DNA from 2 places in the Acinetobacter sp. XS-4 genome. Region 2 is predicted to be linked to the other one. Evidence: predicted binding sites of a transcription regulator. Region 2 holds the regulator's gene; the other holds the start of a gene.
What was found. Region 2 encodes PhoB, which activates phosphate uptake and scavenging genes when phosphate is short. Its sites were predicted from a motif close to TGTCATNAANCTGTCATAA; they were not measured.
Positions count from the first base shown of each region.

Region 1: the regulator PhoB is predicted to act here: its motif matches at 3,373-3,391, upstream of MMY79_RS14520 (inorganic phosphate transporter).

Region 1 is NZ_CP094657.1:3,122,937-3,131,037, reverse strand. It holds gene metH (methionine synthase) at 1-2,974, opposite strand, end outside; gene MMY79_RS14520 (inorganic phosphate transporter) at 3,438-5,069, shown strand; gene MMY79_RS14515 (D-serine ammonia-lyase) at 5,233-6,567, shown strand; gene MMY79_RS14510 (hypothetical protein) at 6,614-8,101, opposite strand, start outside.
Region 2 is NZ_CP094657.1:106,474-114,574, forward strand. It holds gene MMY79_RS00490 (acetamidase/formamidase family protein) at 1-944, shown strand, start outside; gene MMY79_RS00495 (AcfC family putative adhesin) at 975-1,736, opposite strand; gene MMY79_RS00500 (alpha/beta fold hydrolase) at 1,979-3,175, shown strand; gene phoR (phosphate regulon sensor histidine kinase PhoR) at 3,243-4,601, opposite strand; gene phoB (phosphate regulon transcriptional regulator PhoB) at 4,611-5,321, opposite strand; gene MMY79_RS00515 (TetR/AcrR family transcriptional regulator) at 5,576-6,247, opposite strand; gene MMY79_RS00520 (SDR family NAD(P)-dependent oxidoreductase) at 6,460-7,293, shown strand; gene MMY79_RS00525 (MATE family efflux transporter) at 7,351-8,101, opposite strand, start outside.

The sequences.
Region 1 (8,101 bases), 1.2 Mb from region 2:
TGTCGATAATATCTTTCAACATTGCTTGAGCTTGGTTGTACAAATCTGTTGCAGCTTCACCGACCACTTCATCTTCTAAAATTTTCGGGAACTTACCTGCCAAGCTCCAAGAAATGAAGAATGGTGTCCAGTCAAAATATTCTACAAGTGTTGCAAGTGGGTAATTGGTTAAGACCTGTGTTCCTAAAAGATTTGGTTTTGCGGGAACATAACTCTCATCAATTTTAAAGCCGTTTTTAACAGACTCTGCATAAGTTAGCTTGGCAGCTTTAGGCTGTTTGTTGGCTAAGCGCTCACGAATTTTGACATATTCAGCACGGTGCTCTTCAATGAATTTTCCACGCATTTCTTTTGAAAGCAGGGTAGTTGCAACGCCCACAGCACGTGAAGCATCTGCAACATAAATCACCGCATCGTTTTGGTACTGAGGGTCAATTTTTACTGCTGTGTGTGCTTTTGACGTTGTTGCACCACCAATTAATAAAGGAATGTTAAAACCTTTACGTTGCATTTCTTTCGCAACAAACACCATTTCATCTAAAGATGGGGTAATCAGACCTGACAACCCAATGATGTCACATTTTTCATCAATTGCAGTTTGCAAGATCTTCTCGCAAGGCACCATCACGCCAAGGTCAACAATGTCGTAACCATTACAGCCTAGTACCACGCCTACAATATTTTTACCAATATCGTGTACGTCGCCCTTAACAGTTGCCATCAAGACTTTACCTTTAGATTGGCTACCGGTTTTTTCAGCTTCAATGTACGGGTTGAGCCAAGCCACAGCTTGCTTCATGACACGTGCAGATTTCACAACCTGAGGTAAGAACATTTTGCCTGAACCGAACAAGTCACCAACAACGTTCATGCCATCCATCAAAGCGCCTTCGATTACATCTAAAGGACGTTTGGCTTTTAGGCGGGCTTCTTCGGTATCTTCGTCAATGTAAGTGGTAATACCTTTAACCAAAGCATATTCAAGACGTTTTTCTACAGCTTCATTACGCCATTCAAGGTTTTCAGCTTCGCGTTGAGCACCACTATGACCACGGAACTTTTCAGCGACTTCAAGCAATTTTTCAGTAGCAAGTTGACCAGATTCACCTTGGTTCTGGTTTAAAACAACATCTTCAACGGCATCTTTGAGTTCTTTAGGAATATCGTCATAAATCGCCATTTGACCAGCATTTACAATCCCCATGGTCATGCCTTGTTTAATGGCATGGTACAAGAACACAGAGTGAATTGCTTCACGAACAGGCTCATTACCACGGAACGAGAATGAAACGTTCGATACACCACCAGAAATCATGGCGTGAGGTAAATTCTGTTTAATCCAACCTGTGGCTTCAATAAAATCGACGCCATAGTTATTGTGTTCTTCAATACCTGTTGCCACTGCAAACACGTTCGGGTCAAAAATAATATCTTCAGCAGGGAAGCCTACATCATTAACCAAAACATCATAAGAACGTTTACAGATTTCGCGTTTACGCTCAGCAGTATCGGCCTGACCAGTTTCATCAAAAGCCATCACAATAATTGCAGCACCATATTGGCGACACAGGCGAGCTTTTTCGACAAACTCGTCATAACCTTCTTTTAAGGAAATCGAGTTAACAACGGGCTTACCTTGTACGCATTTTAAGCCTGCTTCAATGATTTCCCATTTTGATGAGTCAATCATGATTGGCACACGTGAAATATCTGGCTCAGATGCCACAAGGTTTAAGAAATGTACCATCGCATTTTGCGAATCGAGCATCCCTTCATCCATGTTAATGTCGATAATCTGTGCGCCAGCTTCGACTTGCTGCTGGGCAACTTCTAAAGCTTCGGTAAAGTTTTCTTCACGAATAAGACGTAAGAATTTTTTTGAACCAGTAACGTTGGTACGTTCACCGACGTTAACGAACAATGAGTCATCATAAATGTTAAATGGTTCTAAACCACTTAAGCGACAAGCTGGTTTAGTTTCAGGAATTTGACGTGGTGCAATTTCTTTTACAGCATTGGCAATCGCACGAATATGATCTGGTGTCGTACCACAGCAACCGCCGGTAATATTGATCAAACCACTTTCTGCAAATTCTTTTAAGAAAGCAGCAGTTTGCTCTGGTGTTTCATCATATTCACCAAAAGCGTTTGGTAAGCCTGCATTTGGATGGGCAGAAATGAATGTATCAGCCACATCAGACACGGTTTTAACGTGAGGACGCATGGCATCTGCACCAAGGGCACAGTTAAAACCAATTGAAAGTAAGTCACCATGGCGTACAGAGTTCCAGAACGCTTCAGCAGTTTGACCTGTTAAGGTACGACCTGAGGCATCGGTAATGGTCCCCGAAATCATGAGTGGTAATTCATAGCCAAGTTGCTTAAAGACTTCTTTCACCGCAAAAATTGCAGCTTTACAGTTTAATGTATCAAAAACGGTTTCAATCAGAAGGATATCTGCACCGCCTTCAATCAGCGCATGAGTTGCCTCAATATAGTTTTCTTTTAGCTCATCAAAGGTAATGTTACGAAAGGCAGGGTCATTTACATTGGGTGAAATTGAACAGGTACGCGATGTTGGGCCGAGTACACCTGCTACAAAACGAGGTTTATCTGGAGTCGAATACTTTTCACAAGCTGCTTTAGCTAAACGTGCTGCTTCACGGTTAATCTCTGGAACAAGATCTTCCATGTGGTAGTCAGACATTGAAACACGCGTGCCGTTAAAGCTGTTGGTTTCAATAATGTCTGCACCTGCATCAAGATAAGCTTCATGAATACCTTGAATGATTTCGGGTTGAGTCAGTACAAGAAGGTCATTGTTACCTTTTAAGTCATGTGCCCAATCGGCAAAACGCTCACCACGGTAGTCGGCTTCTTCTAGTTTATGGCGTTGAATCATGGTACCCATCGCACCATCAATAATCAGAATGCGTTTGGCAAGAAGCGCTTTTAGGGTGGCAAGCGTGGACATATAAAACCCCGATATTGTACAAATTTAAAAATGCGGCGCTATTGTAACAGAATAGTTGCGCAATTGATGAGCTATAACGACCCATCATTCACTTGTAATAGATTCATTAGAAAAATGGCTTTTATGACAAATGAGACTGTTTTTTCATCAAATATTCATGAAATGATCATTATATTGAAATATTTCATCTCCAATATTCCGTTTTATGACATTTAATCTGTTTAAAAAATAATCATACAGCTAATTTTGTAGATATTTTTGCTTTAAAAATAGTCATAAATAAGGAAGATATAAATTGAATTAAATTATTGTATTTTAATAAAAAAATAAATTGGATAGAGGAAAGGTGCATCAAATGAGGTCAAAATATGAAAAATTGACTTCATCAGGCGCTGCTTTGTCATATAATTGTCATAATTTAATTTAAGAATACAGAGGATTTTTCTATCCTCTTACCGTCTGCATGAATTCTAATCTACCCCCTGTTTCGGATTCAAAACTTGCGGCAAACCTGCAAGTCAAATCGACGAATGTACATGTCCCAACACCTAAGTTTTTTATGCCGGTGTTTTTGACGATTATTGTTGCAACACTTATTTATATTGGATTTCAGGTGAGTGCTGATTTAGCACACGTACCACCTTTGAGTCTCTATTCGGTTATCCTTTTATCTACTGCACTCTTGATTGCTTTAGGCTTTGAGTTTGTAAATGGCTTCCACGATACTGCAAATGCAGTAGCAACAGTGATTTACACCAATGCTTTACCTGCACCAGTTGCAGTCATGTGGGCAGGTTTTTGTAATTTTCTTGGGGTAATGGTTGCAAGCGGCGCAGTCGCTTACGGCATTATTGCTTTGTTGCCTGTTGAACTGATTATGAACATGGGTAGCGGTGCAGGTTTCGCAATGGTTTTTGCGCTTCTTATTGCTGCGATTCTCTGGAACTTAGGTACTTGGTTCTTAGGTATTCCTGCTTCTAGTTCTCATACCTTGATTGGTTCAATCTTGGGTGTGGGCATTATGAACCATCTGTTGAGTGCATCGACTGGCGTAACGACCAGCGGTGTTGATATGGATCAGGTGATTAAAGTCGGTAAGGCATTATTATTTTCGCCTTTAATTGGTTTTGCTTTTGCAGCGATTGTATTCTTGTTGGTTAAAACTGTTTTTAAACGCCAATTAGAATTATTCCAACCACCAGAAGGTAATAAACCACCACCTGCAATCATTCGTGCAATTTTAATCTTTACCTGTACAGGTGTAAGTTTTGCACATGGTTCTAATGACGGTCAAAAAGGTATGGGTCTCATCATGCTGATTTTGGTTGGTCTGGTGCCGTTAGCTTATTCATTAAATAAAAATCTTGATACTCAACAAGTTCAATCATTCCATCAGCTTTCTTCTCAGACTGCCGTATTTTTGAATCAAAATCAGCCAGAATTAACCGATGAAAAAGCGCGTGTTATTCTGACTAAATATATTCAAACTAAACAGCAGACTCCAGAAGTAGTGCCTGCATTGGCAAGCATGACTGACCACTTGGGTGAGCGAGTTTCTAGCTATAACAACTTAAAAGACATTCCAGAAGCTGCAATTAGCGAAATTCGTAATGACATGTATTTAAGTACCACTTCGTTTAAGCGTTTGGATAAAGCGAATGCATTACCAAAAATGGATCAGTCACAAGAAAAACTTGTGAAAGAATACCGCAGTAGCTTAGATTCATTCTTACAATACATTCCAACTTGGGTGAAAGTGGCAGTTGCTTTGGCACTTGGCTTAGGCACTATGGTTGGCTGGAAGCGTATTGTTGTGACTGTAGGTGAGCGTATTGGTAAGCATCACATGACTTATGGTCAAGGGATGTCTGCTGAGCTTGTTGCAATGAGTACAATTGCCGCTGCTGATGGTTTAGGTATGCCTGTTTCAACAACACACGTTTTAAACAGTGCTGTTGCAGGTACCATGGTCGCGAATAGATCAGGCTTAAACTTCAATACAGTTAAAACAATTTTATCTGCATGGGTATTTACACTTCCTGCAACAATCTGTTTATCAGGTGGTTTGTACTGGTTGTTCTTGCAGTTTGTATAAACGCATTTAAAAAATTAAAGCCACTGTAAACAGTGGCTTTTTTATTTGTTTCTTTTTAAGTTCAGTCCATTTTCATGTACATTCAATTATAAATTAACAAGTCGTTATAGAGCATCAAGTAGCTCCCAAAACTGGGCTTAAAACTTTGATATCAGGATAGATTATGGATGCGATTCAAATAGATCAGCTAAAACAACAATTCCCACTTATTGAGGCATTGCAAACCTATCAAGAGACATTTTGGTTTACACCTCATCGTTATCCTTTAACTGAAGCTTTAGAAAAAGTTGGACTCACAGCAGAGGACGTAAGTGATGCGGAAGCAAGGCTAGCGCGTTTCGCACCTTATTTAGCAAAAGTGTTTCCTGAAACTCAAGCGCAAGATGGAAAAATTGAATCAGATATCGTTGAAATTCCGAAAATGCAGCAAGCACTTTCTTCAACAGAACAAGTGCAACTGAGTGGAACATTCTGGCTAAAAAAAGATAGCCATTTACCTATTTCAGGTTCAATTAAAGCGCGTGGAGGTATTTATGAAGTCTTGGCTCATGCCGAAAAGTTGGCAATTGAGACAGGGCTTCTCAAGTTTGAAGACGATTACAGTAAGTTAGATCAAGATTCATTTCGAACGTTTTTTTCTAAGTATCAAATTGCAGTAGGTTCTACAGGCAACCTTGGGCTTTCTATCGGTATTATGAGCGCCAAACTGGGTTTTAGAGTTACAGTTCATATGTCTGCCGATGCGAGACAGTGGAAAAAAGACAAACTGCGTTCACTGGGCGTCAATGTTGTGGAATATGCTAGTGACTATGGCGTAGCTGTTGAAGAGGGAAGAAAAGCCGCAGAGCAAGATCCACACTGCTTTTTTATTGATGATGAAAACTCAAAAACATTATTTTTAGGCTATGCCGTTGCAGGAATACGCCTAAAACAGCAATTTAAGCAAAAACAAATTACAGTTGATGCCGAACACCCATTATTTGTTTATTTGCCGTGTGGCGTGGGTGGTGGCCCAGGTGGGGTGAGTTTTGGGTTGAAACTGGCTTTTGGTGAGCATGTACATTGTATTTTTGCCGAACCAACTCATTCGCCTTGCATGTTACTTGGTGTACACACAGGCTTGCATGATCAGATTTCAGTAAATGACATTGGCATCGATAATGTAACCGCCGCAGATGGACTTGCAGTAGGGCGTGCTTCAGGTTTTGTTGGACGTGCTATGCAACAGCTAATCGATGGCTATTACACCATTCATGACGAACGTTTGTACGAACTAATAGCACTTCTAAATCAAACTGAAAATATTCAGCTTGAGCCTTCTGCGGTGGCAGGAATGATGGGGCCATATTATGTCCAGACGAATCCTGATTATTTAGCTTTACATCAACTATCAGCCGAGAAATTAAAACAGGCAATCCATGTAGTATGGGCGACAGGAGGTGGTATGGTGCCGTCTGACGAAATGCAAAAATATCTTTCACACTTTCAAAATAAATAGATAAACACAGAAAAAAGCCCAATTCTAGAATTGGGCTTCAATCAAATTATTTTTTTGATGATTTTCCAAAAGGTAGTTTTTCGGTGGCGAAGCCATAGATCGCAGCAAAAGGCAGGGCGGTTCTTGCTAAATAAGCAACACGCCACAATCCGCCGTGGTTGGCACCTTCCATCATGAGTTCAAGCGGATGATCCAACTCAGTTTCAGGATTTGCTACAGAAGACTCATTTCTTAAGTCATGAATCCAGATTGCTGCCATAATGGCATTAGTAGTTTCAGGACTAAATGCTTCTACATCAAAAAGCTCTGCACCATTAAAAGCTGCTTTCAATAATGGGTTTTTAGTCACAGAGTGAGTGGTTGTAGATGGCGCAATATTAATACTTACATGTTGCCCCTGATGACGCGCCAAAATAGCACGCCATTGTTGAATACGTTTTGCCAAGGCATAATTTGGCCCTTGTTCAACGACTAGACAGTCGGCAATACCATAAGTTTTTCCATTTTCACAATCAATCAGATCTTGATAAGGTGCTTGAAAAAAACGGTTTAAAGAAAGTGCAGAAACACCTTTCACTGCCATTTTTTGTATTTTTGTGCGTGATTTAAATTTTTGTTGAGCAGCTTTGGCTACGTCTTTAGGAACCGCGTAAACATCGGTTGGCGTGCACATAAACATAAGGCTTGTATCAGACTTATGCTCACTCACATATTGCATAATGCTATCCATTGCCATGGACACACGAACATGCTTTTCACCATCTAAATAGGCGATTGCAGCCAAATCTAACTTTTGTGGAAACTGAACTAACCATTGTGCAATTTCTGGTAATTGAGTCAATAAATTTGCACCCAATTTATCTCTTAATTCTGAAACTTTTGCTGATGAATCAACTTGTTCAATACTTGGCGCAATCAGAGTTGCGTTTCCTTTTTGAATCGTATGTAAAATTTTGCCCCAGACACGTGGGTTTGGTAAGTCGACAGCAATAATATTTGCTTTCCACTTCGCTAACCAAGGTAGAGGACCAGCTTCTGAAGCCGCACCAAACAACACCATGGTACGGTCAGATAAATCAAACCATTCTGGGTGTGCAGTAGCTTCACGCAAAGCTTTTGCATGACTTGGTTCAATAATACCAGCCTCTTCCCAAAGTTGAATTTGGTCTAGTAAGCTTTGTCCACTGAGTTTTTGTCCTTTGTAAGGAACATACCACTCTGGAGCTGCATCACTTTCACCTTTAAGTTTTACTGTGTGAAGGGGCGTAGATGAAGCAATATGAACCGCATCTTTTAAAAGATAATGTTTACTATCACGATAATAGTCAAAAATATGGTGAGCTTTATGCAAACCTTGCTTAGCAATAGTAATTGGGTTGCTACTATTTGAAATTCCTTGCTTAACAAGCGCTTTAAAATAAATAGGGTAGTTTTTTCGCCAGTTTTTTTCATTCAACACTTGTTGCGCGGTTTTATTATCTACAACAGATAAAGCCTCTGACAAAATCTCTTGGCCTGTAAGAGATGTGCTTTG
Region 2 (8,101 bases):
GACGTAACGCTGAAAAGTTCTTTCAATCGAAAGGAGTAAAATCTAATGAAATCTTGGAAGATGCAAAAAAAATTACGCAGTCAAATTTAAAGCATGATTTTCATAAAGATGGACCACATATTGTGACAGGCCCTGTTGCGATCGAAGGTGCACAACCCGGTGATATTTTGAAAGTTGAAGTGCTTAAAGTTGAGCCGCGTGTTCCTTATGGTGTTATTTCAAATCGACATGGTAAGGGTGCTTTAGTGGGGGAATTTCCTAAAAAAGCAAAGCAAGAAAATGCGTCGGCTGAGCATCCTGAACGTTATGGGAATGTCTCAATTTTCACACCAATTGAAAAAAATGCTCAAGGTGAATATGAAGGTGTATTAAAAACAGAATCGGGTAAATCAATACGTTTCCCGTTGTATCCTTTTATGGGAATTATGGGCGTAGCGGCAAATACTTCTGAGCCTGTGCATTCTGTACCACCTGCGATGTATGGTGGAAATATTGATATTAATGAACTAGGTGCAGGTTCAACAGCCTATTATCCGGTTCAGGTCAAAGGCGCATTATTCTATACGGGTGATAGTCATTTTGCGCAAGGGGATGGTGAAGTTGCATTAACTGCACTAGAAGCTTCAGCACGTGCGACCCTAAAATTTACCTTGCTCAAAGCAGGTAAAGATAAAATACCGGGTAAAGATTTAAAACAACCTTTAGCTGAAAATGCTGAGTTTTGGATTACGCCGGGACTTGATGAAGATTTAGATGAAGCCATGAAAAAATCTACACGTGAAGCTATTCGTTTCTTAAATCAAGAATATGGTATTGATGAAGCAACAGCGTATGCGTATTTAAGTGCCGCAACTGATTTTGAAGTTTCACAAGTTGTAGATAAAACCAAAGGCATTCATGCAAAAATCAGAAAAGCTGATTTTAAAGAATTTGAAAGTAAATAGTTAAAAAAGGGAGCTAGGCTCCCTTTTAAGTTATTTAGTCCAACCATATTTTTTGAAAATAATACTTCCTTGTTGAGACGATAAAAACTCTAAGAAACGTTTAGCTTCAGCATCTTTTAAACTATGTTTGGTTAAAGCAACACCCGTATCGCGATAGATAACCAGCTCTGGTTCGATAGGGATAATTTGCCCAACATCTGGATTACTAATTCCCCAAATATTAAAAACTAACCAAGCATCATAATTGCTATTTTCTTCCCAGTTTTTCTTGGCAATACCTGTGTTGGCTGCATAGGTGACAATATTTTTTCGAAAGGATTTGGTTAATTGGATATTGCCAGTTCTACCAGCAATATCCTCCCACATACCGACCTGACCTGCACCGTGAGTAACTAAAACTTTAATATTGGATTTAGCTAGGTCTTTAAATCCTTTAATATTTTTAGGATTTCCCTTACGTACTAAAATGGCTGCGGGACGTAAATATAAAGGTTCTACCGAGTCTTTTATAATTTGCTCAGAAAAAGCATTTTCGAAATCCGACATCATGGCTTCGGAACCACTATATATAACATCGGCATCTAGTTTCGCTTTGTCAGACCATTGAGAAGTAGGTCCAGACGTTACATGAACTGCTATACCCGTTTTATTGGTGAATTGTTTGGCGGCTTCTTTCATTGCGGGTGCTGGTCCACCAGGACCATATACTTGTACGTCTGCAAAGCTATAGATGGGTAGAGAACCGAGAATAAGACAAATCAGGTAGGGTATAAATTTATATTGTTTTGACATTTTAATCGCTATAGTCATTAGGAAAATATCAGCATATATTTTTATTATTGAAATGGGATTAATTTTTGCAACCATATTTATAATACGTTTCTTTAAAATATATTTTAATTAAATTTTAAGTGGTTATATATAAATGTAATTTATTTTGAGTTGAATATAAATCTAGATGATTTTATGGTAATTTATATTTTATAAATTAATTATTTAAATAGATGTATTGTAAATAATAGAGGATTAATCCCTTGATTAGAAAAACTAATTTTCTTTTAAAAATTTTATTTAGTAGCGCTTGTTTGGTGTCGGGCTCTGCTATGGCTGCTCCAATTACAGATTTGGGTAAGCAAATTGTGAGCGAAAAACCAGGTTCAATACTGTCTCTAGAACAGCAAGATGTGACGGATTTATTTCCTCATGCTGATCAGCGTTTGTTGGTCAATTATCGTAGTCGAGGTATTCAGGGCGAGCCCATTGTGGCATCGGCTTTTATTTTATTACCGAAAGGCACGCAGCCAAAAAATGGCTGGCCAATACTCGCTTGGGCGCATGGCACAACTGGAGTAGCTGATACTTGTGCACCTTCGGGTGATTATGTTGGTGGGCCAGTTCATTCATATCAAGAAGTGGCTTCTAAAGCTTTAGATGGTTGGCTTGCACGTGGCTATGCAGTTGTCGCACCTGATTATCAGGGTTTAGGTACGTCAGGTGGGCATCCTTATATGAATGCAAAGAGCCAATTGCATACAGTGGTCGATGCAGTGCGTGCATTACATTTACTTGAGCCCAAGAGTTTTAATAAACAGTGGTTGGTAATGGGTCACAGTCAAGGCGGGGCTGCGGCAATTGCTGTGTCTGCCTATGGTCAAAAAGATGCGCCCGAACTAGATTTAAAAGGGGCAATTGCTCTTGCGCCTGGCGGCTATCAATATGAAGGCATTGCAGAATATGTGCAGACCCATCCAAACCCAGAACCTAGTGTGGCAGCATTTTTCCCGATTGTGTTATTAGGAGCACAAGCAGCAGAACCAAGTATTGTTCCTGAGAATTTAGTCAGTCCAGAAATGAACGCAGTACTGACTCAAGGGCGCAGCCGTTGTTTATCTGAACTTCAGGCTGATTTGAAGAAATCTCCTTCTCACATATTTCGATCTGATGCGGACTTAAAGCCTCTTTTGACTTATCTAAAACAACAGTCCATTGAAAATATGGTACCTACCGTACCGTTAATGATTGTTCAGGGTTCTAAAGATCATTTAGTCGATCCTAGAGGGACATCTGCTTATTACCAGCAGCTATGTAAATTAAAAAAACCAACTATATATCAAACAATTGATGGTGGAGATCATCGCGATGCATTACGCCAGAGCAATACTTTTGCCACTAAGTTTTTAAATGTAATAGACAAAAATCAGACGAAATCATATTGTTCTAATTTTAAGTAAATTATTTTAAATAATACAAAAAAGCCGACTTTTCGTGAGTCGGCTTTTTATTTGAAGAGAGGTGACTTTAGGTCATGTTATAAAGTCTTTCTTTTGGAAAAACTACAGTAAATGTTGAACCTTCATTTTCTTTAGATTGCACATCTAAATAGGCACCGTGTTGCATAAGCACGTGTTTTACAATCGCCAAGCCTAAACCTGTACCACCTGTTTGGCGACTACGGTCGCTGTCAACACGATAGAAGCGCTCAGTTAAACGTGGCAAATGTTTTGGGTTAATTCCAATACCTGTGTCTTGTACGCTAAAGTAAGCATGTTCACCATCATCATGCCAGCCAATCGTAATGGTTCCACCTTTTGGCGTGTACTTGATGGCATTGGTAATTAAATTACTAAATGCACTGGCGATTTCCATGTCTGAACCAATCAGGTCACAGTGGCTATCAATGTGTAAATTGAGCGTGTGTCCATAATCGGCATTGTAGGCCTGAGCATCATCAAAAAGTTGACTCATTAAACTCGGCATTTCAATAATCTGATTCTTTGCAATTTTTTTATTATTTTCTAAATTCGATAACAGTAGTAAATCATTCACCAAAGCATTCATACGTTTGGTTTGTGACTGCATCTGATCAAACGCACGTTTCCAACGCGGACTAATATCTTCCTGATCTGTAAACGTTTCGATATAACCACTTAGTACAGTTAATGGTGTGCGAAGTTCATGAGAAATATTATCGACGAAGTCTTTACGCATCTGTTCAAGGTTGTGCATACGTGTAACGTCGTAAGCCACCAATAAGCGACTTTCTCCACCAAATCTTGTGAGTTTGACCTGTACATAGCGGTCATCATCAAAATTTGAGTGAAGCTTAATCCCATCGGGTGCCTGATCAATATTGTTAAAATATTCAATAAAGGTCGGCTGACGTAAAATCGTTAATAGATTTCGGCCGCGGTCGAGAGGACTGATTCCTAACAAACGTTCAGCAGCAGGGTTCCACCACTCGATTTGATGTTGGTCATCAATTAAAACAACGGCTTCGGCAAGTGCAACTAACGAAGATTGAGCTCGATCAATTAAACCGACCATTTCGGCTTGAACAATTCGTTCTTGGCGCTGAGCACGGTAAACATTAAATAATAATGCCCCCCAAATCCCATTAAGATTTGGAGGAACGTCATAAGGCTTATTCGCAATCCAGTCATTGACCAGATATAAAGAACGCAACTGGAGTGTAAAAAACACCACGAAGGCGATAAAAATACAGCTCCAGAAATACCCAAGGCCTAAACCGATTAAGCCGGCAATAATTAGAAAAAATAATAAAAGCCGTAAATCTTGTTTGGCAAACGTCCATAAACTACTGTAGCGGGAAAGTTTTTGTTCACGTACCTGTTCGGGGACGGGGTAGGGTTCATACATAAATCTTGGTTAACCTGCGGCTAAATCTGCACGTGTTGAGAAACGGTAGCCAGTTCCACGCACAGTCTGAACAAATCGGTCTACACCAAAAGGTTCTAAAACTTTACGCAAACGACGAATGTGCACATCGATAGTGCGGTCTTCGATATATACATTACCGCCCCACACCTGATCGAGCAACTGGGCACGTGTATATGCACGCTCTGGATGGGTCATAAAAAATGCAAGTAAGCGATATTCAGTTGGGCCCATATCTAAAATGCTGTTGCCAAAGCTAACACGCTGGCTTACAGGATCAAGAATTAAGCCATTGGCATCAATAGTTTTTTCACCACTTAATGCATTAGCACGACGCAGAACTGCCTTAATACGTGAAACCAGTTCGCGTGTTGAAAAAGGCTTGGTCATGTAGTCATCTGCACCTGCGTCAAGACCTTGTACTTTGTGGTCTTCTTCTCCGCGGGCAGTCAACATAATGACCGGAATTTCTGCTAGGTTTTCATCTCGTTTTAAGCGGCGACATAAATCGACACCACTTACGCCTCCAGGTAACATCCAATCAAGCAAGATAAGCGCCGGACGTTGGTCGACGATAATTTGATGAGCTTGTTTGGCATCTTCTGCCTGTAAACACTGAAAGCCTGCCATGTCCAAAGAAGTATGGATCATTTCGCGAATAGGAAGCTCATCATCGACAATTAAAATATAGTCATCTTTCACAGCGCAATATCCTATAGATTTAACGGTGAACCGTTTTGTAGTTATGACAGGCTTATTACAAAGATTAATTATGACAATTTCATTGCAGAAAAGTCTATAAAATTAAATTTAGCAATAAGTTGTGACAAAACCAAGGCAAAGGTATGACCAAATGATGACATGAATATTTTAGTTTTCTTAAAATCATTCAATAGCTTATCAATGAAGTAGTTTAACTGGTTTTGCACATTTATCGCTGTCAAAAAACTTTAATATTATTTTGAAACTTGCGCTAATAAAGATAAGAAAACGATACGGCATGCGGTTAAAACCTGCTCAAGAGACTGTTCAAACCCTCCCATGACCCATCGAATTGCAATTTGAGTAACATATCCATTTAAGCCAGTTGCGATTAAAGAGAGCTCATTTTCGTGGTGTTGAATTTGCGGCATGGTCAGCATAACAAAGGCTTGAATCATGCGGTCAAATTGCGCAAGTGTTTCTTGAATGGTGGCTTGATTATGTAACTCTTGTACCAAAACTGCGTCGACATAGACAATACGAGCTAATCTCGGATCTTCTTTTAATGTTGTTAGCAGTGCTCGCAATCCCGCATCGACCATTTTTTCTGGATCGGGGGTAGCTTTAATCACAGCTTGCATCAGGTTTTGCTGTAATTCTTCAATCATTTTTAAAAAGATGGTTTGAAATAAATCTTCACTTTTCTTAAATGATTCATAGAAATAGCGTTCTGTGAGTTTTGCCTCTTGGCAGACATCTTTGACCGTTACGGAAAAAAAGCCGAGTGTTCCATAAGTCGCGATACCCGCTTCAATCAGTTTTTCGCGGCGTGCCTCTTTACGTTCAGATAAAGATAACCCTTTGAACTGACGTTCTTTACTCACAGTTTTTGTTTTCTTTTTACTGGTTGAGTCGTTTGTCGCCATAAATAAGTCGTTTCCTAAAGAATGGTTTCCTAATTTATAGGTTTTACCCAAATATGCTCACTATGATAAAGCCCTCAGCAGAATTGTGCCATTCTATCTGAATTTACAGTGTACTATATTGACAATGGATATTGTCAAAATTATATTAAAGGTGTCTAAACTGCACATGCAATGAACCGACTGTGCAAATATCGAAAAACAAAGGATGGACAATGAAAAATTTTAAAAACAAAGTCGCTGCAATTACGGGCGCGGGTTCTGGCATTGGACAACAGTTAGCAATTCTTTTGGCAAAACAGGGCTGCCATCTTTCGTTGAGTGATATTAATGAAAAAGGATTACAGCAAACTGTCGAGCTTTTAAAACCATACAGCAATATTACTGTTACCACCAAAAAGCTTGATGTTTCTGACCGTGAAGCGGTAAAGCAGTGGGCACAAGAAACTGTGCAAGATCATGGTTCTGTTAACCTGATTTTTAACAACGCCGGTGTTGCGTTAGGTTCGACTGTTGAAGGTGCGACCTACGAAGATTTAGAGTGGATTGTTGGGATTAACTTCTGGGGTGTGGTGTACGGAACTAAAGAGTTTTTACCGTTCATTAAGCAAACTCAAGATGGTCATATTATTAACATATCGAGCCTATTTGGTTTAACTGCTCAACCGACGCAATCTGGTTATAACGCGACTAAATTTGCTGTGCGTGGTTTTACCGAATCATTACGCCAAGAGTTGGATATTGAAAAAAGTGGCGTAAGCTCGTTGTGTGTACATCCGGGCGGAATCCGCACCAATATTGCTAAATCTGCAAAAATGAGTGATAGCTTGAATAGTTTGGGTATGGACCCGACGAAATCGATTCAAAACTTTGACAAGCTACTACGTACTCCACCTGAAGAAGCCGCTCGTCAAATTTTACAAGCTGTATTAAAAAATAAGCGCCGTTTATTGATTGGTAGTGACGCAAAAATTCTTGATGCATTCCAGCGTTTATTCCCAACGGGATATCAACGTGCTTCAACCATTGTGACCAAATTAATGAAATAATTTTTTAACGAAAAAAAGCCATCAAATGATGGCTTTTTTTATGTAGTTTGAATGGTTCTAAATAAGAACTTTGATCTTCTTTTTCTTCCAAATGAATTGGTAATATAAGCCTTGAATAATACATAAACTGACAAATGCCAAGGCATAGGCAACCCAGATTCCTTTAAGCCCCCACATTGAACTAAACCAGTAAGCACATGGAATTTCAATAAATAAAATAGCAGAGATGTTTAACAGCATTGGAACGGTCACGGTTCCGCTGGCACGCATGATCGATGCAAAAATGGCACCTGCACCAAAGAATAAAATTGCCCAAAGTACAATAAATAAAAGCTGTTGGCCTAACACGACCACAGTTGGGTCGGTAATAAACAAAGCCATTAAATATTTTGAAAATAGATAGCCAAGTGCAATTAAGGTGCCTGTAAATAAGAAGTTCATTCCCAAAGCTGTGCGGGTTACTCGTGCTAACAGATCTGATTTGCCAGCACCAATTGCTTGTGCTGCAAAAATTGAAGCTGCAATTGAGATTGATAAAGCAGGAAACTGAATGTAGTTGAGCACCTGATTCACTGCACCATACGCTGCTGTAGCATGCGATCCGTAATGGTTAACCAACCCAACAATAACCAAGCCAGCCATTGAGGTCATAATCATTTGAATGCCGGTTGGTACGCCTAAGCGCAAAATGATTTTGCTCAGTTCTGGATTATGACGGATATGTTGCAGAAGCTGCCGATTAGGTCTAAGTGGATGATTTTTCTTGTTCAGATAAATTGCCAGAAAAATCAAAATTGCAACATAACCC